2 linked regions of the Ferrimicrobium sp. genome follow. The protein of the gene in region 1 interacts with the protein of each later gene in a pairwise test. Links are inferred from orthologs where the notes say so. Each region holds a gene or a part of one and is shown on either strand. Other genes may lie near its edges.

Evidence for each region.
Region 2: the proteins of secD (region 1) and pheT interact in binary tests that used the Escherichia coli proteins (3 or more experiments, as listed by UniProt). The link is inferred for Ferrimicrobium sp. from one-to-one orthologs.

What each region holds. Positions count from the first base shown.
Region 1 is NZ_DAHXOI010000003.1:57,216-74,245, reverse strand. The notes cover bases 14,014-16,870. They hold secD (protein translocase subunit SecD), read left to right. Parts: upstream 14,014-14,620; coding sequence 14,621-16,120; downstream 16,121-16,870. Other genes in these bases: secF (protein translocase subunit SecF), read left to right, coding at 16,126-16,870; tgt (tRNA guanosine(34) transglycosylase Tgt), read left to right, coding at 14,014-14,561. In the rest of the region: M7Q83_RS03105 (aminotransferase class I/II-fold pyridoxal phosphate-dependent enzyme), read right to left, coding at 1-1,097; M7Q83_RS03100 (aspartate aminotransferase family protein), read left to right, coding at 1,161-2,495; M7Q83_RS03095 (CoA-acylating methylmalonate-semialdehyde dehydrogenase), read left to right, coding at 2,492-3,985; M7Q83_RS03090 (HAD family hydrolase), read right to left, coding at 4,371-5,054; M7Q83_RS03085 (FAD-dependent oxidoreductase), read right to left, coding at 5,051-6,193; M7Q83_RS03080 (extracellular solute-binding protein), read left to right, coding at 6,318-7,448; M7Q83_RS03075 (extracellular solute-binding protein), read left to right, coding at 7,812-8,942; M7Q83_RS03070 (ABC transporter permease subunit), read left to right, coding at 8,942-9,847; M7Q83_RS03065 (ABC transporter permease subunit), read left to right, coding at 9,835-10,665; M7Q83_RS03060 (ATP-binding cassette domain-containing protein), read left to right, coding at 10,652-11,737; M7Q83_RS03055 (HD domain-containing protein), read left to right, coding at 11,747-12,271; tRNA preQ1(34) S-adenosylmethionine ribosyltransferase-isomerase QueA, read left to right, coding at 12,383-13,444; more of tgt, read left to right, coding at 13,437-14,013; more of secF, read left to right, coding at 16,871-17,030. UniProt on the Escherichia coli protein: Part of the Sec protein translocase complex. Interacts with the SecYEG preprotein conducting channel. SecDF uses the proton motive force (PMF) to complete protein translocation after the ATP-dependent function of SecA.
Region 2 is NZ_DAHXOI010000019.1:25,751-36,135, reverse strand. Bases 1,065-4,192 are described here. They hold pheT (phenylalanine--tRNA ligase subunit beta), read left to right. Parts: upstream 1,065-1,464; coding sequence 1,465-3,921; downstream 3,922-4,192. Other genes in these bases: pheS (phenylalanine--tRNA ligase subunit alpha), read left to right, coding at 1,065-1,468. Outside these bases: more of pheS, read left to right, coding at 311-1,064; M7Q83_RS10960 (sulfite exporter TauE/SafE family protein), read left to right, coding at 4,482-5,318; M7Q83_RS10955 (DUF1634 domain-containing protein), read left to right, coding at 5,319-5,759; M7Q83_RS10950 (hypothetical protein), read right to left, coding at 6,668-7,291.

The sequences.
Region 1 (17,030 bases):
TGGGCCGCCAATGTAAGGTCCTGGATTTTCGCATCAGTGAGCATTTGGTGCAAGGTAGCCTGGAGAAGCTTGGATGACCAGGAGGGTCCCAGGGTGCGTCTACGGTTGAGATCGGCGACCAGATCATGGTTGGCGAATACAGCGGCAAGGCGGAGGTCCGGACCATGGGACTTCGAGAAACTCAAGATATAGACGATTCGGCTGCCGAGCGTTTCGGCCATCGTCCAGAGCGGCTCGCCACTCACTAGGCCAGAGTGGTCGTCCTCTAGCACCATTACCTCAGGGTATTGACCGAGAATCTCTGCGATCTCAAGGGCCCGTTGTTTGGAGAGTGAGGAGCCCGTTGGATTCTGCGATCGAGGCTGTAGCAAAACTGCACCGACACCACCTTTCGCTAGTTCGGCGCGCAGGCCAGTGGTACTGATACCCTGATCGTCGACGGCAACCGGTCGGATTTCAAGGCCATGACTCTCCACGAGATCGTAGAGGGCGGGGAAGTTGGGCTCTTCGAGAATAACGGCCCGATGGTAGGAGGGGCCGATAGCCAATACGCGATCAATGGCATCGAGAGCACCATCGACGATGGTGAGGTCGAAGTCGGACTCAGTGAGACGGCTGGGGACCAACTGGGCGAGGGTATCGACCAACGGTGGATAGACCGGTGGGTCGAGGTAGGAGGATATCGCAGAACTACCCAGGTGGACGAGGGATGCAACTGGACTTGGGAGCAGGCGAGGATCGGGGACGCCTGAGGCAAAGTCCAGTGCATAGCTCTGGGAGTCCTCATAGAAGTGCCAACGTGGGGCTGCGGGTGTGAATCTCGTTGTCTCGGTCACGAAGCTCCCTCGACGTCCATGGGAACTCAAGAGTCCGAGCTGTGCCAGGTGTGACCAGGAGGCGGCGACGGTCGTTGGCGAGACGCCAAGATGGTCAGCCAGTTGTCGTATCGACGGCAAACGATCGCCCGATCGGAGTCTGCCGTCGCGTGTGAGCTGGATAAACGCTTCAGTGAGACCGCGCATACCATTGCGGCTAATTGCAGATCCGAGCATCTGGCAGATCTCTTCGGTGGTGTGGAAGTTGGACCTCTCAATCATCGATGGGTAGCTTAGCAGATCATAAAGAATGTTTGGTACATTAAACCCTCTATGGGTCATACAATGTTGGCTATTATAGGAGAAGTTAGCCGTAATCGTAGGAGGGACAACGTGGCCGATAGTCTTTTGCAACGCCATCGAGCGGTGCTACCAACATGGATTTCACTCTATTATGACGAACCGATCCAAATTGAACGTGGTGAGGGTCGCTATGTCTTTGATGCGGATGGGCGCCGCTATCTCGATTTCTTTGGAGGGATCTTGACCACTATGGTCGGTCATGCGGTCCCCGAAGTCGTTGATGCGATTGCCGAGCAAGCAGGTCGGATCATTCATAGTTCAACCCTCTACCTGATTGAACCAATGGTGGAGCTCGCTGAACGCCTAGCGGCTCAGTCAGGGATCCCTGATGCCAAAGTATTCTTCACTACGTCGGGGACCGAGGCCAATGATGCAGCGTTGTTGCTCGCCTCTTCCTACCGTCGGTCGAACCAAGTGATTGCGATTAAGAATAGCTATCACGGGAGATCTTTCACGCAGATCTCGGTGACCGGCAACCGCAACTGGTCGCCATCTTCCTTCTCACCATTGGCTGTGAGCTGGCTGCAAGGTGGGTCACGCTTGCGTGGTCCGCTGGCAGGCCTCACCGATGCCGAGTACCTTGCCCGTGGTAAGGCAGACCTCGAAGATGTTTTGATGACAACCACCAGTGGGGATGTCGCGGCCATTATCGCTGAGCCGATCCAGGGGGTTGGGGGATTCTGTTTACCTCCTGATGGATATTTTGGTGAGCTCCAAAAGATCCTGGCTCCGCATGGCATTCTCTACATCTCCGATGAGGTTCAGACCGGCTTCGGTCGCACGGGCGAGCATTTTTGGGGTTATGAGGCACAGGGCGTCCAGCCGGACATGATCACCTTCGCAAAGGGTGTTGGCAATGGTATGGCGCTGGCGGGCGTTATTGCTCGCGGAGAGATTATGGACTCGCTCGGGGCGAGTTCGATCTCGACCTTTGGCGGTTCGCCGGTGGCGGCGACTGCGGGAGTGGCGACCTTTGACTATCTGCTGCGCCATCAGCTACAACAGAATGCTCTCGAGCGTGGCGCCGAACTCCGACAAGGGCTCGAGGAAGCGGCCGCCACCAACCCCTCTATTGGGGAGATTCGCGGCAAGGGTTTGATGCTTGGTGTGGAATTCGTTGAGGGACCCAACATGGATCCAGCACCGAAGTTGGCCAATGAGGCGTTAGAGCATGCCAAACGGCGCGGACTCTTGATCGGCAAGGGTGGTCTCTTCGGTAACGTCTTGCGCATTGCTCCTCCGCTATCGGTCACCCAGGAGGAGATGGGCGAAGCCATCGCGATCTTCAAAGAGGTACTAGGGGGTGCTCAGGTATGACGCGCGAGTTGATTGGCCACTTTATCGATGGCAAGGAGATCTTTGAGGGAGACGAGCGGGGCCCGGTCTATAATCCGGCACTCGGTCGACCGGTTCGCGAAGTACTCTTCGCCGACGAGGCTGTCGTCGATCATGCGGTTGCTGCGGCAAAGGCCGCTCAGGTCGGATGGGGCGAGGAATCACTAGCACGCCGCCAACGTGTGATGTTCGACTACCGGAGTCTTTTGCTGGCGCATCGCAACGAGATTGTTGCGCTGATCAGCGAGGAACACGGCAAGGTCCTTGGTGACGCTGGTGGCGAGTTTGCCCGAGGGGTCGAGGTAGTCGAGTTTGTCACCGGTCTACCTCAGCTGCTCAAGGGGCAGTACAACGATTCGGTTTCCCGTGGGGTTGATGCCATGTCGGTGCGATATCCTCTCGGTGTGGCGGCAGGGATTACGCCTTTCAATTTTCCGGCGATGGTCCCGATGTGGATGTTCCCGGTTGCACTCGCCACCGGTAATGGTTTCGTTCTCAAACCCTCAGAAAAGGACCCCTCTACAGCGTTACGCCTTGCGGAACTCTTCGTCGAGGCTGGCGGACCACCGGGGCTCTTCAATGTCGTCAATGGGGATCAGCGGACCGTTGGCCGCATCCTTGAACACCCCGATATCAAGGCCATCTCGTTTGTCGGGTCTACTCCCATTGCCCGATCCATCTATGAACGCGCCGCTCACGCTGGCAAGCGCGTTCAGGCTCTCGGCGGAGCAAAGAATCACATGGTGGTGTTGCCGGACGCAGATGTTGAGACGGTCGCCGAGGCGGCTGTCTCCGCGGCGTATGGTAGCGCGGGTGAGCGTTGCATGGCCATTTCGGTGATGGTGCTCGTCGGTGACGATGGCGAACAGTACCTATCTGCCATCAAGGAGCGGATGCAACAGCTCACTGTCGGTTCCTATCTTGACCCCAAATCAGAGATGGGCCCTCTCATCACCGGCGTTCATCGCGATCGCGTTGCACGTCTTGTCAGTGAGGCAGAGGCAAAAGGGGCGACGATCATGGTTGATGGCCGACAACATCCACTTGTCAAGGAGGCTGGCTTCTTCTTTGGACCCACCCTCATCGATGGTGTCCGTTTGGATATGGATGCCTATCGAGAGGAGATCTTCGGTCCCGTTCTACTCGTTTTACGGGCGTCGACCCTTGATGAGGCCATCGCTCTGGTTAACGAGAACCCCTATGCCAACGGAGCCGCTATTTTTACAGGCAGTGGTGGTGCGGCACGAACCTTCATCCGGAATATCGACTCCGGGATGGTTGGTGTTAATGTGCCGATACCGGTCCCAGTGGCCTATCACTCCTTTGGTGGATCGAAGTTTTCGCTCTTCGGAGATACTCATGTGCACGGGGAAGAGGGGATCCGATTTTATACCCGCGCCAAGGCAGTGACAATGCGCTGGCCAGGGGAGGCGAGGGCTGCTACGGGCATGCATTTTGTGACGAACACCTGATGAAGGCCGCGAATTTGCGGAGCGTCTGACCTAGGTTCACGTCTCCATTGGTGCCCTCTGGTTAGATGAGAGGAGGGCCATCGGTCGTTGCGTAAATGATCACCGGTGGCCTCAAAAGAGTTTGGTCACCGCGATGGGGTAGCGAAGGATCTAGTCGGGGTTGTGCGATTGGCGCGTAGGATGGTTCATCGCTCGTCGAGGATGACCCAGAAGTCGGGTGGCGGCGCGCCATTTGGGGATAGGTCGATGTGACATTAGGCGCGTTCCTAGTGCTGGTTGTGCCTAGTAGGCGGTATCAGACAGTCGGTACAGAGCTTTAGTGAATGCGAATGGATCCCCTAAGGGGACTCGCGTGGGCACGACTAGCTTTCACGGACTCCATTTTCTAGCCTGGGGTAAGGGCTAGATTGGCAACGCTAGGGAGCACCCGGTGTGCACCAGCTTGGCGCAGTGCCTCCTCGGAGAACCCCCCTGTCAGGACGCCGATCACCGCGCCGACGGCGGAGTTTCTGCCAGAGGTTGCATCCATTGTGGTATCGCCTACAGACACCACCTGCGCCATGCTCGTCACTTGTGCGGCCAACGACGCCGCTAAGAGCATGTCCGGATATGGACGCCCGCGAAGCTGTTCGGTGGGGCAGAGTGCCCCATCAATGAACGGGGCCCAGCCGAGCTTGTCGATCAGCAGCTCCTGAGTCACGGCAGCGAAACCGGTCGTCAAGAAGACACGGATACCCTGGTGGTGAAGCCGTCGAAGAAGGTCTGTCGCACCAGGTATCTCCTCGACTCCAGATGCTTCCACGGCTTCGCGATAGTAACGTTCAAACGCTTGAGTTGCCTGGATGGCCTTTACGTCACTATGGAGCAACGCGCTGAAGACTTCTATCTTTGACTGCCCCATCGTTCTTGCTACGTAGGCGCGTTCCTCGTCGGTTGGCTGACGACCTTCGATCTCGAGGATCGCACGATCGAATACCTCAAGGACTCGACCAGCATCCTGCACGGTAGTGCCAGCCATATCAAAGCAGACAAGCTCCACGTTCCTCAGTTCATAGTGCGGCTCCATCATCGGAGCGCCTCCTCTACGGCCTCATAGGCGGCCTGGGGCGATATCGTCATGCCTCTGCCTCCGAGGCCAGTCACCCATCTTGCGTTTGACCTTACCTGTTCGGAGAAGTAGACGGCCTCATCGCCAGGCACGAGTCGCGAATAGACTCCCTGCCATCGCTGGGCGGTGGGGGCAATCTCTTGGCCCAAAACTGTTCTAGCTCGTTCTACAAGATGGGTCTCAATGACTGAGTCCAGGAAGGGTGAACCATACTCCTCGTGGGTGTCGCCAATAGTGAGGGAACCATCGCTTCGTTGTGCGAGGAGGAGTTGAGCTCCGTAACGGCCAGCAACCGGCTCCTGTGGCGCCAGCATTGAGCGCAGCGATGTGAAGGCGGGGTAATAGCGAAAAGAGTCGGTATCTGCGATCGCCGGTGGGAGTGTTCTCGCATGGCCAGCAGTCTGGAGCATCTGCAGTTGAGTGCGAGTGAGCCTCTCGGAGGCATTGAACCCGAAGCTTCGAAGGTCACTCACTCCTGTGGCAAAGAAGACGTAGTCAAAGGGAATGCGAGTATGGTTGATCAACTCCAGCTCCTCTTCGTGGCAGTAGATCACCTCCGCATTGGCACGATAGCGATAGTTCGGATCAAGTGCGAGTCTCTCTCGCAGGATTGTCAGGAGCGAACGTGGTTCGGTGATTGCATCCATGGAACAGAAGAGTCCAAGCGTAGTTGGTGCTTTGATGCCGTAGCGGTAAAGAAGCTCTTTGTTGCCAAGGAGTGTGAATCCACGGGTAGGAGCGTCAGGGAGTGCGACGGCAGCCTCTAAGGCGGCCACGTCAGCCTCGATTGGCGCCATAGTGAGCGACCCCGCAGTTCTCAATGGGAGTTCTGGCCAGAGTGCCTGTTGTCGACACCATCGATCTCTGGCGGAGAGCGCGGTGTCGAGTTCGACGCCAGCCTCGCGACCGGAGATCCAAATGAGGCCGAGATTGCGGATGCTCGCACTCTGTGGTTGATTATCGCGTTCGAGATGGAGCACTGAGTGTCCCTGCTCGACCAGGTGGATGGCCATCCAAGTTCCCAGTATGCCTGCACCAACGACAACTACCTTCATGGTGTCAGTGTACGTGAGGCCCTGGTCCTCTGACCGACGCAACATCAAAGTTCTCTTTGTGTTCACCTGTCTGTCCACCGATGATGGGCTGGAGTTCTTCTTGTCGTCGTAGTGTCTCTCACGGAACATAACCAATTAGTGACGTATAAAGGAGTCAGCTTTGAAGGCAATGAAGATTGGAGTAGCGATGGTAGGCGCGGCAGCGGTGCTGCTTAGCGCTTGCGGAAGCTCATCGAGTGCGAGTACCAGTGCCAACACATCAAGCAAGGCAGTCGACTACGCAACCTGTTCCTCGCTTGCTGCTTGTGGTGGGATGGCGAATCTCGTCAAGGCGGCCAAGGCAGAGGGTGCGTTGACCGTGACGGCACTGCCTGACGACTGGGCCAACTATGGCCAGATCATGACCGATTTCCAGAAGAAGTATGGGATCAAAATTACTGACGTGAGCCCAGAAGCTTCTTCTGCTACCGAGATCGATGGTTTGTCTACGTTGAAGGGCTCCTCGCGGTCAGCAGACGTGGTTGATGTGGGCATTCCCTTTGCCGTTACAGGTGCGAAGAAGGGCCTCTTCGCCAACTACAAGGTCCAAGACTGGAATCAGATCCCGGCTGATTGCAAGTCTGCTTCTGGCCAGTGGTTCTGCGACTATGGCGGCTATATCTCCATTGGGTACAATGCTGCCCTTACAAAGACCCCGGTGACGAGCTTTGCAAGCCTGACCAATCCTGCCTTCCATGGTGGGGTCGCACTCGATGGAGATCCAGAGGATGCCGGAGCCGCCTTCTCGGGCGTGATCGCAGCGGCACTTGGCAATGGTGGATCCTACAGCAACATCATGCCGGGTATCAAGTACTTTGAGCACCTCAAAGCGATCGGTAACTTCATTCCTGTACAATCTTCGGCGGCCACGATTGGCTCCGGGGAGGTCAAGGTCAACATCGACTGGGACTACTTGAACGTCGCCTATGAGAACGCGCTCAAGGGTAAGATCGATTGGAAAGTCGTCATTCCCAAGGGTGTGCACTACGCCTCCTATTATGCCCAAGCGATCGCCAAGTATGCTCCGCATCCAGCAGCTGCCCGCCTCTGGGAAGAGTATCTCTACTCGAACACGGGCCAAAACCTCTGGTTGAAGGGATACACCGATCCAATCCGACTGAGCTCGATGATCAAGGAAGGGACCGTCAACAAGACCTACCTTGCCGCGGTGCCACCGGTGAGCGGTACACCTGTCTTCCCAAGCCAGGCACAGCTCAACGCCGCACAGACCGTGATCCTCGCTAACTGGCCAAAGGTCTGATGGTCTCAACGCTTACCCGCAATCGGGAGGAGAGTTCCCCCAGCTCTCCTCCCGCGATCCGACCACGACGTCAATTGCGGCGCTACGGTGGGGTCGCTACTGGGGTACTGCAACCAGGAGATGGCCTCAGTGGCGTGCAAACATGGGATCGCGACGTACTAGTACCATCATACTGTCGAACCCGATCGGAATTCGATGTTGTGATGAAGCCAGCAGATATCTCCGCAGTGCCGAAGGTGGTTCTAAAAGTTTGGTTGTCGTTCACCAAGCGTTGGTACAACCGAGACTCGGCGTTCTCTTCGCTCTCGTAGGTTGTGATGCAATGAGTGATCACATGCAAAAAAGGAGTCAGCTTTGAAGGCAATGAAGATTGGAGTAGCGATGGTAGGCGCGGCAGCGGTGCTGCTTAGCGCTTGCGGAAGCTCATCGAGTGCGAGTACCAGTGCCAACACATCAAGCAAGGCAGTCGACTACGCAACCTGTTCCTCGCTTGCTGCTTGTGGTGGGATGGCGAATCTCGTCAAGGCGGCCAAGGCAGAGGGTGCGTTGACCGTGACGGCACTGCCTGACGACTGGGCCAACTATGGCCAGATCATGACCGATTTCCAGAAGAAGTATGGGATCAAAATTACTGACGTGAGCCCAGAAGCTTCTTCTGCTACCGAGATCGATGGTTTGTCTACGTTGAAGGGCTCCTCGCGGTCAGCAGACGTGGTTGATGTGGGCATTCCCTTTGCCGTTACAGGTGCGAAGAAGGGCCTCTTCGCCAACTACAAGGTCCAAGACTGGAATCAGATCCCGGCTGATTGCAAGTCTGCTTCTGGCCAGTGGTTCTGCGACTATGGCGGCTATATCTCCATTGGGTACAATGCTGCCCTTACAAAGACCCCGGTGACGAGCTTTGCAAGCCTGACCAATCCTGCCTTCCATGGTGGGGTCGCACTCGATGGAGATCCAGAGGATGCCGGAGCCGCCTTCTCGGGCGTGATCGCAGCGGCACTTGGCAATGGTGGATCCTACAGCAACATCATGCCGGGTATCAAGTACTTTGAGCACCTCAAAGCGATCGGTAACTTCATTCCTGTACAATCTTCGGCGGCCACGATTGGCTCCGGGGAGGTCAAGGTCAACATCGACTGGGACTACTTGAACGTCGCCTATGAGAACGCGCTCAAGGGTAAGATCGATTGGAAAGTCGTCATTCCCAAGGGTGTGCACTACGCCTCCTATTATGCCCAAGCGATCGCCAAGTATGCTCCGCATCCAGCAGCTGCCCGCCTCTGGGAAGAGTATCTCTACTCGAACACGGGCCAAAACCTCTGGTTGAAGGGATACACCGATCCAATCCGACTGAGCTCGATGATCAAGGAAGGGACCGTCAACAAGACCTACCTTGCCGCGGTGCCACCGGTGAGCGGTACACCTGTCTTCCCAAGCCAGGCACAGCTCAACGCCGCACAGACCGTGATCCTCGCTAACTGGCCAAAGGTCTGATGGTCTCAACGCTTACCCGCAATCGGGAGGAGAGTTCCCCCAGCTCTCCTCCCGCGATCCGACCACGACGTCAATTGCGGCGCTACGGTGGGGTCGTCCCGTACCTCTTGTTTCTGGCCGTCTTTCTCATTATCCCAGCGGTGTCGGTGCTGGTGGGAGCCTTTGAGTCGGATAGTGGTAAGCCGACGCTGGCGAATCTGCGCCTGGCATTTTCGGGTCCCTACTTGCACTCCTATGTCGCTTCCTTCGAACTCTCCATTGGCAGCACGCTGATCGCGGTTGTCGTTGGGTTTGTCGCGGCGTTAGCGGTTGCTGCGACGCGGGGTCGTCCGCGTGCGCTAGTCCAGTCGAGCTCAAGTGTGCTTGCCAATACCGGAGGCGTCCCGCTCGCCTTCGCCTTCATCGCCACACTTGGCAATTTTGGGATCGTCACCAAGATCCTCTCCGGTATGGGTATCAATCTCTACGCCCATGGCTTCTCGCTGTATTCGGTCGTTGGACTCATCATTGTCTACCAGTACTTCCTGATTCCGGTCATGATCCTGGTGATGTTAGGACCGATCCAAAACATCAAATCCGCCTGGGTCGAAGCGGCACGTTCGTTGGGGGCCTCCAAGACACGCTTCTGGTGGTCGATTGGTTTACCGATACTATTACCCGCGATTCTGTCGGGTACTGTGGTGATCTTCGCCGACGCGTTTGCGGCCTATGCGACCGCTGAGGCGCTGACGTCTGGGACATTGCCGCTCGTACCCATTCAGATCGGCAGTCTCATCTCGGGAAATGTCGCCGCTGGCCAAGGGAATCTCGGCAATGCGTTGGGGCTCGGGATGATCATCGTGGTCGCGCTCGCGGCTACCGTCTACGTACTGAGCCAGAGGAGGGCTTCGCGTTGGTTGCGGTAACTCCCGGAGGCGACGGTCTCCATCTTCGACAAGCCGGTATCGGACGAGTTTTCCGTGCCGTTGTGCTGATCTTGGTGGGTGCATTTTTTTTGATTCCCATTCTTGCGTCGGCGCGGTACTCAGTCCTTGGGGTCCACAACCATATCACCTTCTCAGCGTATCGCTCGCTTTTTGATGATCCGAACTTCCGCTCATCGCTTTGGTTGTCGTTCCAAGTGGCCATTGCGACCGTGATCCTCACGGGACTGTTGGTCATACCCACCTCCATCTGGGTGACCGTGCGGATACCTAAGCTCAGAGGCCTCCTTGATGCGCTCAGTATCGTACCACTTGGCGTACCTTCTGTCGTCGTCGTTCTCGGGCTGTTGGGGGCCTATCACAGTATCTTGAACCTGATTCTGACCTCTCCATTTATTCTGGCACCGATCTATGTGATGCTTGCCCTTCCCTATAGCTATCGAACCTTCGATACCGCTGTTCGGTCGCTAGATGTCAACACCCTTGTTGAGGCGTCGCAGTCGTTGGGTGCAAGCTGGACTCGCACGCTGGTGGGGGTATTGTTGCCGAACCTTCGCGCTGGAATGGTGGGAGCCCTTATTCTGGCTGGCGCTTATGCGCTAGGCGAGTTCGTGGTGGCTTCTCTCCTCAGTTTCAACACCTTTCCCGTCTATATCGTGCAGATCGGTCTCACGGCAGCAGCTGAGGCGGTTGCGGTCTCCCTAGTCGCACTGTTAGTGGCTTTTGTACCGCTCTCGTTGGTCACCATCTTCGGTGGTGGTCGTACCAAAAAAACAAGGAGGATGCGTGTCACGGGGTGAACTTCGGCTTGAGGGATTAGAGAAGTACTACGGTACGATGCATGCGCTCGATGGCTTCTCCTTGCGGATACAAGCTGGTGAACTGGTCGTACTACTGGGTCCCTCCGGATGTGGTAAGACGACAGCGCTTCGATCGGTGGCCGGACTGGAACGCTTGGATGGAGGCCGAGTATTCGTGGATGAGCAGGATATCACGCTCCAGCCGACCGCGAAGCGTAACATGGGGATCGTCTTCCAGCAGTACAGCCTTTTCCCACACCTAACGGCTGCACAGAACATCGAATTCGGCCTCAAGATTCGCCATGTCCCAGCAAGCAAACGGCGGGAGCGCTCCCGTGACCTACTCGACCTTGTAGGGCTTGGAGATCTCGGCGAGCGCTTTGCGCACCAGCTTTCCGGTGGACAACAGCAGCGGGTCGCCCTTGCCCGCGCCCTCGCGATCGAACCGGCCGTCCTCTTGCTCGATGAGCCACTATCGGCACTCGATGCCAAGGTGCGGGTGAGTCTGCGGGAAGAGATCCGCAGAGTGCAAAAGGAAGTGGGAATCGCTACCATCTTCGTGACCCACGATCAAGAAGAGGCACTCGCCATCGCGGATCGGATTGGGGTCATGAACCGTGGCGTACTTGAGCAATTAGGGACGCCAGCGGAGATCTACGCCGCACCGGCCACTGAGTTCGTCGCCGAGTTCGTCGGGAAGGTGAATCGGATCCATGGCACCGTTACGCGTGATTCGACGGTGCTCACCCCAGGGTTTGGTGCCTTCTCGATTGGGGGACCTCTGACGGTTGGTGGACAGGTGGCCGTCTTGGTCCGTCCCGAGCAGTTGGGGGTTCGAGTGACAGCCGATGGTGGGTGCCACTTAGTGGAGATGTCCTTTCTGGGTTCGAGTTTCGCCGCCCATGTCCAGGGAATCGACGGATCCAGGGTGGTAGTAGCCGTCTCGCCGGAGGAGTCAATCGCTCTGAGTGTTGGCGATCGGGTCGAGGTCTTCCAGCGTGGGCCAACCCTGTTGGTGTTAGCGGAAGACAGGGTGGGCGGGCCGGTTCCTGAGTTCGCCGAGTCGGACTAGGACCCGATGATGAGCGCGCGTTCGGTGCTCGAGCTCCTCAACGAACCGAGGTTATTGGGTACTTTTGGTGAAGAGCTCCCCCTGATCGATCATCTCTGTCAGACAGCACAGCTGCTCCGGGATGACAGCGACGACGCCGAGCTGGCGGTTGCGGGTCTGCTGCACGATCTCGGTTGGCCATCTGGGTCGACGGAGGCGCAACACGCAAGCGATGGTTCCCGGCTCGCACGTGCAATGGGGTTTTCGGAGCGTGTTGGTCAACTGATCGGATTGCACGTGACGGCAAAGCGCTATCTCGTGAGGACAGATTCGCGCTATTGGGGACGCCTCTCTCGGGAGTCCCGCGCCACCCTTGTCGAGCAGGGGGGCGAGCTCGGGCTTGATGAAGTAGTATCGTTTGAGGCGAGTCCCTACTTTGACGATGCGATCCGACTTCGGCTGGCCGATGATATGGCGAAGGATCCGTCGCGACCGAGGGTGCAGCTGGAGAGCTTCTATCCGATCATCGCGGAGGCACTCGCAATCGCCCAGTGAGGCGTGACACTGCTCCTGGGCTTTGGTTTGCTAAGCTAGCTAGAGTCGGCGCGCGGGATTCTTCGGAGCGTACGAGTTGAGATCGGTGGGTGGAGAGAGGTCGTTGCGCTCATGACAGGCGAGGATTGGTCGATTATCGACGCGTACGATTACGACCTCCCTCCAGAACGCATTGCGAGGGTGCCAGCAGAGCCGCGAAGTTCTGCGAAGTTGCTTGTGGGGCTTGGATGGCCGCTCCAGGTGGCAAAGGTCGCAGACCTTGGTGCATACCTCACAGAGGGTGATGTGGTCGTCGTTAATGACTCCAAGGTGATTCCCGCGCGCTTCCACGTACAGCGCGCGACTGGCGGTGCTGTGGAAGTATTGTTGCTATCACCACAGGGGGCAATGTTTGAAGCACTTGTGCGACCCAATGCGCGAGTCCGCGATGGAGAAGTTCTCTACTACGAAGAGAATCCTGTCTTCAGGGTCCTTGAGGGTTCGACGGAGGAGTCTGGCCTGCAAACACGACGGCTTGAGGTCCTTGGCGATGCGATCTTCTCTCATGGAGAGATTCCCCTTCCCCCTTACCTTGCAGGTGTAGAGATCGACCCTGAACGATATCAGACCGTCTATGCAAATCGGCCAGGATCGGTGGCGGCCCCGACCGCTGGGCTGCACTTCGATCTGCAACTGCTTGAGGATCTCAAGAGACGTGGCATTGAGGTGGTGAGAGTGGAGCTCGAGGTAGGGCTTGGGACTTTTGCGCCGGTGAAGGACCGTGAGCTCGCCAACCACAAGATGCACGCCGAACGCTATCGAGTTACCGCGGATGCCTATGAGCGGATATGTGCTGCTCGAAGAGTAGTTGCGGTTGGAACGACAGTTGTACGAACCTTGGAGACCATCGCGCACGGCGGAACGTTGTGCGGATCCTCTGAGCTGTTTATCGTCCCAGGCTTTGAGTTCCAAAGCGTTGATCTCATCCTCACGAACTTTCACGTTCCACGGTCAACCTTGGTGGCACTGGTGGCAGCTGCCGTCGGTTCGTCCTGGCGAACGCTCTATGAGTACGCGCTTGCCAACGATTTCCGGTTTCTCTCTCTTGGGGACGCTATGTTGATTCCTACTGGTCGTCAAGTCCGGACGCGCCCTCTGGCAACCGGTGCCTCCCCGCAGCAGATTGATGAGTAACCTCTTGGTGACCCACACTGATGGGTCTGCACGGAGCGGGCACTTGCGCCTCCGATCAGCTATCGTCGAGACACCTTTCTTCATGCCTGTTGCGACACGTGGAATTGTCCGTTACGTCCCGAGTGAACTCGTCGCCGATCTCGGCTTCCAAGTACTGCTCTCCAATACCTATCACCTGATGCTGCGACCAGGAGCGGAGCTTATCGCAAAGATGGGGGGTTTAAATGCCTTCACCGGGTTTCGCGGCGCGTCGCTGACGGACTCTGGTGGTTTTCAGATCATGTCACTCGGGGCAAAGATCAGTGACGAGGGGGCACGTTTCCGCAACGTCTATGACGGTTCCTGGGTGACTCTGACGCCCGAGGAGGCCATGGTGACCCAGGAGCGTATTGGAGCCGACATCGCGATGGCTCTCGACGTGTGCACGCAACTCCCTAGTCCCGAAGCGGTGCTCAGGCAGAATCTTATGCTCACCGGTCAGTGGGCGGAGCGCTCCCGAGCAGCCCATACCGATGACACCCAGCAGCTCTTTGGCATCGTCCAAGGTGGCGTCGATAGTGCGCTGCGCAAGCAAAGTACGGAGATGATCACGGGCATCGGCTTCGATGGTTACGCGATCGGTGGACTTGCCGTTGGAGAGTCGAGAGAGAAGACACTAGAGGCGGTCCGTACGGTGGTGGAAGGGCTGCCAGCGGAACGACCGCGCTATCTGATGGGCGTCGGCGATCCGTACTTACTGGCCCACGCGACGGCGCTCGGAGTCGATATGTTCGATTGTGTGGCCCCTACGCGGATCGCGCGACACGGAACAGCACTCACCAATCAAGGACCCATACGCGTCAAGGGGCTCGCAAACCGAGGGGTTGATGGACCGCTTGAACTAGACTGCGACTGTCGTGTATGTCAGAGAGTATCGCGTGGCCTTTTGCACCACTTGGCCCATGTGGACACGGAGAGCGCGGGCACGCTGTTATCCCTACACAACCTGGCCTTCCAGTTTCGATTGATCACGAGGTTGCGGCAATCCATTAGGGAGGGCACGCTGCAAGCACTACTTGTCGATATCGATAAGGTTTGGGGCACTCCAGTCATAAGAAGTAGTGGCCATGCCGACTAACTTTATAGAGCCAGAGGTGGCTATGATCATGTGTTTGGTTGCAAAGATAAAGGTGGCGAATGCGTAAAGGGCGATGGATCCGTTCGGTCCTGATTAGCACGGTGGTGGCGCTCGCCGCTTTTGCGGCGGTAATCTCTGCCCACTATCATCCTGTCCTTGGCCTTGACCTCCAAGGTGGTGCGTCAGTCGTCTATAAGCCTGCGAGGAAAGTCAACACAGCAACGCTGAATGAGACGATCTCCATTATCCAGGACCGGGTGAATGCACTCGGAGTGGGGGAGCCATCCATTGGTCAGCAGGGTAGTGACATCGTCGTGGACCTGCCTGGAATCAAGGATCCAAAAACAGCGCTCAGTTACATCGGTCAGACAGCGATTCTGCAGTTTCGTCCGGTTTTGTGCACGGCTCCGCTTTACACTAAGCCCCCAGCGAGCCTTCATCTCAAAAAGTCACAGCTGACTCCCACGTGTCCAACATCTACCACCAATACGGCTTCGACCCTTCAGTATGTTCCCTCCACGAGTCCACTGAAGGCAACCAGTGCCTCGACAGCTCTACTGCCGGAGTATCAGGGCAACTCAAAGACGGTGATTGGGCGCTATGTCGTTGGACCAACACTGATGACCGGCAACGCGATCAAGAGTGTCTTTGCGGCGCCGGTATCCCAGAGTGCCTCCAACCAGTGGGCGATTAACTTTACCTTGACATCAAAGGGAGCACCCCTCTTCAACCAGATTGCCAAGACCTACTACCATCAGCTCCTCGCCGTGGTGTTGGACGGAACTGTGCAGTCGGCCCCGCAGATCAACTCCACCAACTTCAACGGACAAGGCCAGATCACTGGTAACTATACTCAGGCCTCTGCGACCGATCTCGCCACCATCTTGCACTACGGAGCCCTTCCGGTGCAGCTCGTCCAGCAGACAGTCCAGACGATCTCACCGACGTTGGGTGCCGCTTCACTACGGGCAGGGTTAATTGCTGGCATCGCTGGTCTGGTCCTAGTCATGCTCTACACGATTTTTTACTACCGACTCCTCGGCTTGGTAGTCGTTGGTGGGCTCGCTACCACTTTCGCCGCACTCTGGGCGATTATCGGCTACCTGGGGCACAGCGTGCAGCTGACGCTCAATCTGGCTGGAGTGACAGGTATTATCGTCTCGATTGGCGTCATCGTGGACTCCTACATCGTCTTCTTCGAGCGACTCAAGGATGAGGCTCGCAACGGTCGGAGTTTGCGGGCGTCGGTGGATACCGGATTTACGAAAGCGTTCCGCACGATCATCGCCGCCGACCTCGTCTCTTTTATCGGAGCAGCGCTACTGTATTACTTTAGCATCGGCGATGTGCGTGGATTTGCCTTCTTCCTGGGGCTATCGACGATCCTCGATGTGGCTTCAGCGTGGTTTTTCACCCGGCCGTTGGTGCTATGGATTGGGAACTCGATCTCGCCGAAGCACTATCGATGGCTTGGCGTCCCGGTGGTCCAGGTAACTCGAGAATCGACCGTCGGCAGCGGAGTGATCAAGCCGAGCCGTGTCGCGGCGAAGGGAGTATGAGCGAGATGGTAAGGGAAGGATCGGATACCTCGGACTCGATTGAGAGTGAGGGTTTTAAAGCCAAGACGATTGACGCGAGTGAGGCGTCGTGGTGGCGGCGTCTGGGCGCCGGTGCCACCCATTACCCATTTGTGCAACGGTCCCGCTATTACTTTGTGATCTCCTTTCTTGTGATCGTCGCTGGGGCGGCAGCTCTGTCGGCCAGGGGTCTCAACTTTGGGATCAGTTTCAAAGGGGGCGTGAGTTGGCAGGTGCCTTCAGCGACCCTTACGGTAGCCCAAGCCAGCAAGATCGTGGCACGAGCTGGTGTCACCCAGGCAACGGTGGTAACCCTTGGTGCGCACTCTGCCCGTACCGTCGAGGTGCAGGCCGGTCTCACCAAACTCTCGGGTGCTGCGAGGACGGCAAAGGAGAACCAGGTCGCCGCCCTCCTGGCAGCCAAGGCCCATCTCCCCTCCTCGGCGGTCGCGATCGAGTTTGTGGGTCCGACTTGGGGAGGACAGATCACCAACGCTGCGGTCAAGGCCTTGATCGCGTTCTTCGTCGGCATCGTCCTGTACATCTCCATTCGGTTTGAGTGGAAGATGGCCGCCGCCGCCTTCATTGCGGTGGTGCATGACCTTTTGGTGACGGTTGGGATCTATGCGTTGAGTGGTTTCCAGGTCACTCCTTCGACGGTGATCGCCGTACTCACGATCCTTGGCTATTCGCTCTACGATACCATTGTGGTCTTTGATCGTATTAAGGAAAACGTGGGTGGACTCGTCGACCCCGGGAAGATGAATTACTCGGATGCGGTCGATCTTTCCGTGAATCAAACGTTGGCCCGCTCGTTGAACACGTCGTTGGTTGCCGTCATCCCTATCCTGTCCGTGTTGGTCTTGGGAGCGTACGTGCTTGGGGCCACCAC
Region 2 (10,385 bases), on another replicon or contig:
CGACGCAGTCAAGGTTGTGGTTCCTGACTGAGCAAGAGAGGTCAGTCCGGGTCTTCAGTGGAGGTGAATCCGCCATTTGCGGCGAGATTGGGCGTGAGTTCGCCACGTGAGTCTTTGTGTAGATAATAATGTAGTCTCCGTTTGGAGTCTCGCCATCGGCATTTGTTGACCGATCTCCGGGTTCTGACACGTCCTGTTGCATTGTTCAGCTCTGCGGTTGGATCAGGACAAATTCCCGAACTCTGACCCCAATAGTGTTGGTGTGTTCGATCCAAGTCCTGCAGCATTTGCGTGACGTAAGTTCCCCGGGATGACTATTGCATATCCCTATCATCACCAATGGCCGAGGTCAGCGTTTATCCTGGTTATGAACGCCGAAGAGAAAGGTATCCTCCGCATGGCCGAGATTGACGCGACACTGGCGGAGCTCGCAGACTTCTGCGACGAGAGCGTCGCCAAGCTAAGCACTGTAATGACCAACGCTGAGTTGATCGCCGCTAAGGAGGCGATTCACGCGCACACCACCCCGCTCGCCACGATCCAGAAGGCGATGCGCAACATCGCTCCAGAGGATCGTCCGCGTATCGGCGCCGCCTTGCATGAGGTTCGGTCACGACTTGAGGGTGCGATCGATGTCAGCGAGCGTCGTGTCAACGAGGTCGAACTCGCCAACCGCCTTCGAACTGAGCATGACGACATCGCCGCCTACCTGCATCCAGGACGATTACGCGGCACGGGTGCCCTCCATCTTCTCACCCAGACGCGGATGATGCTCGAGGACCTCTTCATTGGGATGGGTTTTGTAGTTGCAGAGGGCCCAGAGGTGGAGACCGAGTGGCACAACTTCGAAGCCCTCAATATCCCCAAGTTCCACCCGGCGCGGGCGAACCAGGATAGCTTCTATCTGAACTACGGCGAGCCGGAGTCGACGCTCCTTAGGACCCACACCTCACCGGTGCAGGTCAGATTGATGCAGACGAGTGAGCTTCCGATCTACGCCATCGTGCCTGGCCGTGTCTATCGGCGTGATACCCCCGATGCTCGTCACACCCCCGCCTTTCACCAGCTTGAGGCCTTGGTGGTGGATAAGGGAATCACCTTTGCGAACTTAAAGGCGACGATCGAGGCCTTCACCTCTGCCTATTTTGGTCCTGACATCGAGGCTCGACTCCGCCCGGCCTACTTTCCCTTTACCGAACCCTCAGCGGAGTTTGAGATTACCTGCACCGTCTGCAAGGGCGATGGGTGTCGCACCTGCTCAGGTACGGGTTGGATCGAGCTTGGTGGATCGGGGATGGTGCACCCGAACGTCTTTGCCCATGTCGGGATCGATCCCGAGGTCTACAGCGGTTTTGCCTTTGGCTTTGGGATCGATCGGTTGGTGCAGATGAAGGTCGCCCTGGGTGACATGCGCATTTTGCCGGAGAATGATCTACGTGTGCTTGCACAGATGAGGGGAGTGTTGTGAAGATAACCCTGACATGGTTGGCCGAGTTCCTCGATCTCGGTGCTCTGTTCGAGGTCGACGAGGCGGTTCGTGTTGGTCCTGGCCATTCGGGTGTGCGACAACTCGTGGATGCAATGAACGAACTCGGTATGGTGGTCGAGGGGGTCGAGCACGCACCTGCCTCCCTCGATGGGGTCGTGGTGGCCGAGGTCGTCTCGCTCGAACCCATCGAGGGTGCTGACAGGATCCGTGCGACTCTCGTCAACGACGGCGAGGGGGAGCCCAAGTCGGTTGTCTGTGGAGCCTGGAACTTTAAGGTAGGGGATAAGGTGCCCTGGGCTCGCCCGGGTGTGACCCTCCCTACGGGTATGACGCTGAGCGAGCGCAAGATGCGCGGTGTCGTCTCACTCGGGATGCTCTGCTCACCGGTAGAGGTGGGGGTCTCCTCTGAGGCTGGTGGCCTGTTGGTCCTTGATCCCCTGACACCAGCCGGGGTGGACTTTGGGGCATACTTCGGGATCTCAGACGATATCGTCTTTGACCTAGCGATTGAGGCCAATCGACCCGATGCGAACTGCGTTCTTGGGGTGGCTCGCGATCTCGCTGCCTGGCTTCGGGTCGATTTCTGGACGCCCGAGCCCCCAATCACCCTGGAGGTGATGGACGATCCTAAGCCCAACACCGATTCTCGGGCCTCAGATCGCCTGTTGGTCGCCTCACTCGGTGGGATTGAGACGGCTACTTTTGCACTCCGGTTGAGTCGGCGCCTACACCTTGGTGGCATGCGCTCGATCTCGCCGGTGGTCGATGCGAGCAACTATGTGATGCTTGAGATCGGTCAGCCGACCCACCCCTATGACGCGACACAGCTCGGGGGAGGCACCATCGCTGCGCGTTTTGCGAGCGTTGGCGAGGGGATCGTCACGTTGGATGGATCGACGCGAGCGCTCGAGACCTCCGATATCGTCATCGTCGATGGCAACGACCAGGTCGTGGGTCTCGCCGGTGTGATGGGTGGGCTCGCCACCGAGGTGAGCGAGGCGACCACCTCGGTGTTGCTCGAGGCTGCACACTTTCCCGCGGACCGGATCGCGCGAACCGCGAAGCGGTTGAACGCCCGGAGTGAGGCATCGGCCCGTTTCGAGCGCGGTACCGATCCTGCGATCCTTGAACTGGCGATCGTCCGAATCGCTGAGCTGGCGAACCTTCGGATCGAGGGACCGATACGGCGCCGGATCGATGCTACTGGGCCAGCGTCCCCGATTGAGGTACGCCCCACTCGCGTCGGTGCGATCCTTGGCCACGAGTCAGTCGATGAGCTCCTTTGTGTACTCGAACCCGGTGGGCCATTGGAGCGTATTGGGTTTCGCATCGAGCAGGCCGGGGCGCTCTATCGAGTTACACCCCCCAGCTTTCGCCCCGATGTGGGGAGCGAGATCGAGGCGATCGAGGAGATCGCTCGCCATTTTGGGTATCAACGGATCACCTCGACGCCGCTCACAGTTGCGACCACTGGCGGTCTGACCGAGCGCCAGCAGCTGATTCGTCGTCTCAAGGGGCTGCTCGCGGGCATGGGAGTCTTTGAGGCCTGGTCGGTGACCCTTGTCTCTCCTGAGGAGCGAGAGCGAGCGGGAGGTGCAGGCGAACCGATCGAGTTGGCTGATCCGCTGGTTGCACAGGAGTCTGAACTGCGCCAGACGGTGCTGGCGGGACTGCTCCGCTCCCTTCGAGTAAACGTTACTCGGCGATCGAGCCCGGTTGCCCTCTTCGAGGTCGGGCCAGTGATGCAGCGGTGGCCGGTGGATGGATCGGCCCCAAGTAGCGATTCGTCGGAACAAGTCTCCTTGCCCGATGAGAGACTCAGGCTCGGGGTGCTGATCGAGGGGGATGATAATGGGTTGGCGGTGATCGCGCCGGTGCTGACCGCAGTTGAACGGCTCTTCGGTCTTGATGGTGTGCTCGGCGTGGCCGCTATCGGAGAGGATCTGATCGGCTGGCCCGAGCTGCACCCTGGTCGACGATCACAACTTCGCTTGGGCGAGGAGGTGGTGGGTGTAGTCGGTGAGCTCCATCCTCGCCAGATCCCTGAGGAGCTCGTTCACCTGGTGGAGGGTCGTTTTGGCTACCTGGAGATCGACTTTGAGCCCCTTGTCTCCTCAATGCAACCGATTCGCCGGGTCGAGGTCCCCTCGGTCTACACGGCGAGCACCCTGGATCTCTCCTTCTCAATCGGGCGTGATGCTCCCTTAGGGCCACTCGTGGCACTCATCGAGGAGGCGGCGGGTGATTTGGGGGCTGATCTGGCGGTTTTTGATCGGTATGTGCCAACCGATGACCCCGAACATATCTATGTGGGTCTTCGACTTCGCCTTGAATCAGATCAGGGAGTGATCACTGAGGGTACACTCCAGTCTCTTATTGACACCATTGACGCACGTGCAGCAGTGCTGGGGGCACAGCTTCGTCGAGGCTGAGTTTCCGATGGTGCTGGTGATCCTTTGGTTGAGGATGTCTTGTTATCGTGCCGGTTGCCCGGTTGTGAGAGGCGCTGCGCTGGGTTGATAATAGGTTGAGTGGTACTCAGTCAAGATACATGCGTAGGGTGCTCACTACTTATCGATGTCGTCATTGGTTAGGTAGCCTCTCGCGGTGGCTTCAACGGATAGCGGAGAGGTGCTCAGAATCGGCGGTCCCATACTGTTACATGCGCCATATGGCGTAGTTACGCTATTCCTGTAGATAAATGCATATTTCTGGTGTATGCCATGCATATCGAGCGTAATAGATGCGGTTCAGTGACGGTAAGTGCCTGACGTCACCTCGTTAGATATTTGGATAACCTCGACTTCGATAAGTTGGACAATACTATAGCTTTGCTTAGGATGGGTGTATCGGGCTGCCAACCTGTCCGGTCATCCGTACAAGTTGGACCCCGCGACGATAGTGAGCTGCCTGTATGGGTGGTGCTAGCTGCTTCACCGGCTAATTGTTCTTCAGCTCCATTGGCAGCTGTGTACCTGGTAGATTGTTTAGCGTGTCACCTATAGATTTCGTAGTCCTGTTGGCGTTGATCTCGATCCTGGCTGGCGTGCTCGGTTCGTTGGTCGGTCTCGGTGGGGGAGTCATCGTCGTCCCAGTGTTGACGCTGCTCTTTCACGTCGATATTCGACTGGCGATCGGGGCATCCATTATCTCGGTGATCGCGACCTCGTCAGGGGCAGCCGCCGCCTACGTACGAGAGCGTATGACGAACTTGAGAGCAGGTATGTTCTTGGAGATCGCCACGACGACGGGTGCGGTGACGGGCGCGTATTTAACCACCGTCCTGCCTGCGAGGTTCCTGTTTATCCTCTTTGGAGTGGTCTTAGGCTACTCGGCAATCGCGATGTATCGTAAGCGCAAGGCGGTCTCACTACTCACGGTCTCCAACGACAGGATCGCAAACTACTTCAAGCTCCATGGTAGTTACTACGACGACGCTGAGAAGAAAGAGATCAGCTACAAGGTGGTTGGCACCAAGCCAGGCCTCGCGCTGATGTTCGTCGCAGGTATGGTCTCGGCTCTGCTGGGTATTGGTTCAGGTGCGCTGAAGGTTCCGGCGATGGACTTAGCGATGCACCTCCCGATGAAGGTCTCCACTGCTACGTCTAATTTTATGATCGGGGTGACGGCGGCAGCGAGTGCCGGTGTCTACTTCGCTCGAGGCCAGATCGACCCGATCATCGCGGCTCCAGTCGCCGCTGGTGTGCTTGGCGGCTCCATGCTGGGAGCCAAGGTGTTGGGTCGTATTCATTCTGCCAAGGTGCGAATGCTGTTTGTGGTGGTGCTTGCCGTCATCGCTATCGAGATGTTCCAAAGGGGGTTGTTCTAAATGGCACAGCGTGAAAAGACTCCAGAGGAGCTGGAGCGGCTCGAACAGAAGGTCCGCCAGACCGAGATCGCGATCAGCTGGGTGTTGCGCATTGGCGTCGTTCTCTCAGTGATCATCGTGACGATCGGGTTGGTGATCATCTTCATTCATCATCCTGGGTATGCCAAGATCACCGGTGGGGTCTCCTATCATACGGTTGCTGGCAGGACAGCACTCTTTCCGCACACCTTTGGTGGCATCATCAAGTACCTAAAGGCCGGCAAGAACGGTGAGGGACGTGGGATCGTCGTCATGGGGCTCATTGTGCTTCTCCTCACCCCGATCCTGCGAGTGGTGACCGGTGTAGTGAGCTTCATCTACGAGGATGACCCACCGATGGCGATCGTGACCGCCTTTGTGCTCTTTGTGTTGATCATGTCGTTCGTACTCTCAGGAGCATAAGACGTAAACTGATCGCCGGATCTGTCTCTCGAAGTCCCTAACATCAAGTTGGGGACTTCTTGGTTTTTGGTGTTCTTCTTGCCATGTCTACCTTGGTGGACCAACTCTCGTCAGCAGCTCTTCGAACGGATCGGGTTGGGCTCTGGAAGGGTCGATGGGGCCGGCCATGGAGTTTGGACCCTGGGGTGTACCAGGCGAAGGGTCCCTCTGGCGATGGGCAGCGATTCGGGAGTTGGTTAGGGTGCGTTCATGGTGTGACATGAGCCTCGGGTTATGGAGGTTTCGGCCATGTGCTGTCGTTTCCTGGGTGGCCAAAGGATTCGGATTGCGTGCTGACTTCGCTTTAGGAGATGCTGGTGGTGGCGACCCGGTGGCCTTATTGCCTGTTGCGATAGCTTGATTGCCTGGTGCGATACTTGCTGAGCCGTGTGGGTTTGGGAAGAGCTGGTCCTATCGGGTTGGGGCAGGGCTAGCCTTGACGCGACGCCAAAGCTGAGTAACGAGAGTTTAGCTAACTTGTATCTTGGGAGGATCCCTTCAGCGAGGTAGGCATCCAGTGCCATCCGCAACTTAGGGAGTACCTGACAATCTCTGGTGCAACAGCGTCTCTTCGACGTCCCCTGAGTTGCCATTGGGACTCGGCTCAGGGTTTCGCTGTTGGAGGACAGTGGACTGGAAGACTGCTGTCGAGAGGGTGCGGTTAGCGCTCCCTTTCGGGAACGAGAATCGTGGCGCTGGGTTTGGTCGTGACATCCATGCTGCTCAGTCGGAGGTGAGGTGTAGAACGGCAGCCTTACCGATCATTGGCCATGGGCGGGTTGAGTGGTGGGGATGCGGACAAGACTCACCACGGGAGGTGCTCCGTGAGACCCCAGGCGTGACAGGTTCTCGAACGATACTGGCGCGCGCTAGCGTGCTCGACCATAGTGGCGAAGGATCGCCTCCGTTACAATGCCGGACATCGAGAGAGTCACTCCGTCCTTCATGCGTTTGAGCCCCAGCGCCTCTGACTCGGTGAGATAGAGCGGGACGGAGCGTGGTTCGTCAAGGCGCTTTCTACGGCGAATGACCCTCGGAGGCCCGAAAGGATCCTCTTCTTGTACGCTCGGCACGGCGAACTGAGAAGCGATCTCGCGGTAGCGTTCACGAAGCGCGATCATCACTACCTGACCGCGAGCTAGTTGGGTCTTTCGAGTCGCTCGGTCGAGGACTTCGCGAGCCTCGCGCGGGAGCGAGAGTGTAACCACTCGCAGGTTGCCGTTCGGTGTTCCTGGAATAGCGTCCGATTGTGATTTGCTCGGTCCTGTTGTCCTGGTCGGCGTTTCGGCATGGCAGTTTTCCGCTTGGAGCTTGCGCGTTTCGGCAACGGTGGGAGGAGTCATTTGAACGGTAGCTGGCAAGTACGGCAGGTCGATGCCGGTGTCCTCATGGGAGAGTGGTTCTGGAGTCAGAGGAGGTGGGATTGGGAGTGTTCCGCCAAAGTCCTCAGCTATCTCGCTGGCATGGCGATCAAAGTAGTGGTCTGATTGCATGCTACGCTCCTTTGGTCTCAGCTTGGGGGATTGATGGTGATGTTGTTGTTAATACGGGATCGCCGGTTGAATGGGTGTGGGGAGCGGCGAGTGATAGGTAAAGACATTCGGGTATTTGAGACACCACGACAGTTGTATAAAGTTTTCTGAGCTGAGGTGTCTGTTGGAAATCTGGGAGACTCAGAGTTCTCTGAGGCAGCGAGAACATGCGATAAATTGGGTGACCGAGTTGCGCGAAGGTGGGCAGTCGGCAGTGTTGCGGACAGCGCGGCGCGGGCAAATTTTGGGCAGTGAGCATCGTAGGGAAACAACGAGAGGGTGTCGAAAGTGTTGGAATTTTGATGGACTGCATCAGCACGCGGGCGAACGGCACTGGAGACACGGTGCTTTTTGGGTGGGAGTCGTGACAACGTCGAAATTGATGGATCGAGCGGCGTGAGAGGCGTGGTTGTGTCGCGACGCTTGTCGTCAAAGGAGAGACATCGCTGAGTTGATCTGCGATTGGTGTTCCTGGGTGGTTGGGATGAGTCGGGACCCGTCACGGGATGGTTGGCATGAGCTATGGTCTCTGTTTGGACAGGGGTAACGGGTTCGCCTGCGTTTTGAGAGGGGCGAAAGAAGCACATTACCAGAGCGCCGTCAATGACCAAAGGGTTGACCTTGGAACCCATTTAGTTGGGGGTAGGGAATTCTGTATTGACGCAAAGGCCAAGGTGAGCATCCAGCACCGCTACCAAGGAAGGACGGCAGGAGCCGACGAATTGGAGGAATTGGAGATAGATCCAAAGGCAAGTGAGATGTTCCTTTTGACTGCGATGAGATGACCGGCTGTTGGACGACTGGAGATGGGAGCTCTGGCAGGTTCTCAACTTGGTGCGCGAACACCTTATGGTGCTGGTTCTTGGCACACTCATTTGACTTTAGGCAGGAAGTGTTTGCGAGCCTCATGACGAACCTAGCTTAGCATGATCTGAGGCTGGGCAGCTTCATCTATCGGTAAAGTCACTGAACCGCCGTGTGTACGTATGGTAGTGATACGAGCCAAGTGCGAGCTTAATATGCAAGCGTTGTCTCACTGGGTAGAACCTAGTGGCAGTTTGCTCCGCAGGCCTCGCCTCGACCTTCGGTTCTGATGCCCAAGGGCAGATCGGGTGGGTGAATCTGGAGGAATTATCACGTGTAGAGGGAAAATGTGCGCCAGGAGTGGGAAAATGGAGCGTTATCGGGTGTAGGTCTGGAAATCTTTAGATATTTTTCAAAATAATGCAGTGATTGGGCTAAGAGTGTGATTGAATAGAAATCGCGTCTTCTTCGGATCGCCGCCATTTGCTCGATGGCAAGGCTGCGTTAGGTGGAAATAAACGCATTTGAGGTTGACCGGGATAGCCGGTCTGGGTTGATTGGGAGCGGGTATCCGGTGAGACTGCTGAGTGTGCGCGCAGTGACGAGCGGTGTGATCAGATCAGCGATGGCGGTAGTCGCCTTAGTCGGTGCCGTTGGATTGGCATCTCTGGGCTCAAGCGACCTCGCGCACTCAGCATTGACTGTGAATAATCAGCCCGCGCCCGCGCCCAGCACTGGTAGCTGTGGGCCGGGTTCGACTTACTCTTCGGCCTGCACTGGCAACGAATGGTTGCTTGCCTATAGTTCGGTCAACCAGCCGGATGGGCCACCTCAACCTTCCTTCGGACAGTCGGCATCGTTCTATTACGAAGATGAGACTCCGTATTTCTCCTCGTTACAGTCAGCTCTCCCGGGCCAACCAACGCCACCGGCACAGTCGTCTGCGACAGCTCCAACTCTTCAGATCTTCAATAGTTCTGGCACTGCCGTCTACTCGAAAACATATCCCGGGTCTTCCAAGACTCCTCAAACTGTTTATGACGGATCGTATAGTGCTCCCTCATCGTCCGAGTTGGCTTACCTTTCTTCTTTGGCGCCAACTAATCGAGTATCCTCTCCTGTGCAGACAGGATCGACTCCAAATGCCTATGACAACTACGTGCCGGCGAATATCGGTGAGGGCAAGGTAGTTACACCTTTTGTAGCAAGGTTCAACATCAGCATTCCAACCGCAAGTGCACTTAGTGCAGATAACGATGGTGTGTCTGCGAGCTCCTACACGGCGAGATTCACCGTTTGGGATGGTGACAACAACTTTGACACATACACATGGACTCTGCCTAGCCAGCAGTTAACCACTCCAACGACCTCCGGTCAGATCTCGCTTGCCAAGTTAGTGTCTGTAAATAATGGGACCCCGACTGATGCCGCAGCGATTAGCCCATCAGAGCTTAATAAAGGCGTTTCTGGGTATTTCCAACTGATCCCGAGTGTTGATGGATACATTCAGGGCGGGGTTGATGTAGCTGATCAACTTCCGGTATACCCTGGCCTCACTTACGGTAGTCCATTGGTAACCAATGAGAATGCGGACTTTAACAATGGGTTGAGTGGTGGTACCAGTTCGCCACTTTGTAGCCTTACCTCCGCGTCGTCATCGCTGGCGTGTACATTTGCACTCGGCAACGGTGGCCCAAGCCTCGCCTCGGAGACGTTCTCGGCTTTCACCTCGGTGGCTACCATACAGGTGCCATTCACCATTGCGAGTAGTGCTTCGCCCGGTGTGATTACTAACGGGGGCGGCATCTCTAGTGCTGATCCAGCCTTCGCCTCCGCGGAGACCGAAAATAGCAACGGTTATGTGACGCCTATTGTCAGATATTCGAATCAGGTGGACATCGTACTTTCTGATTTCAACGATAATATATCCGGTTGCATCGTGGATACCACGGAATGGAACTTTAATATCCCTGGTGTGGGAAGCTCCAGTGCTCCTCGCAGCATCATCGTAGTATTCCAGGAGAGCAACGGTACCGACATTGCGGTTACGATTCCTATCGACATCGCGAACTCGAAAGGTACGGCCCACTATATCACCGATAGCTATCTGAACGATACTCCAATAGGAGGTTACGCGGCTGGCTATAACTTTCATATCAGCGATGGGCCGGGGTGCAGTCTGACCGCGCCTGTCCTCTCGATCAGCAAGGACCAGAGCCTGAATGGCTCCACCTCGGGCCAGGGCGCACTG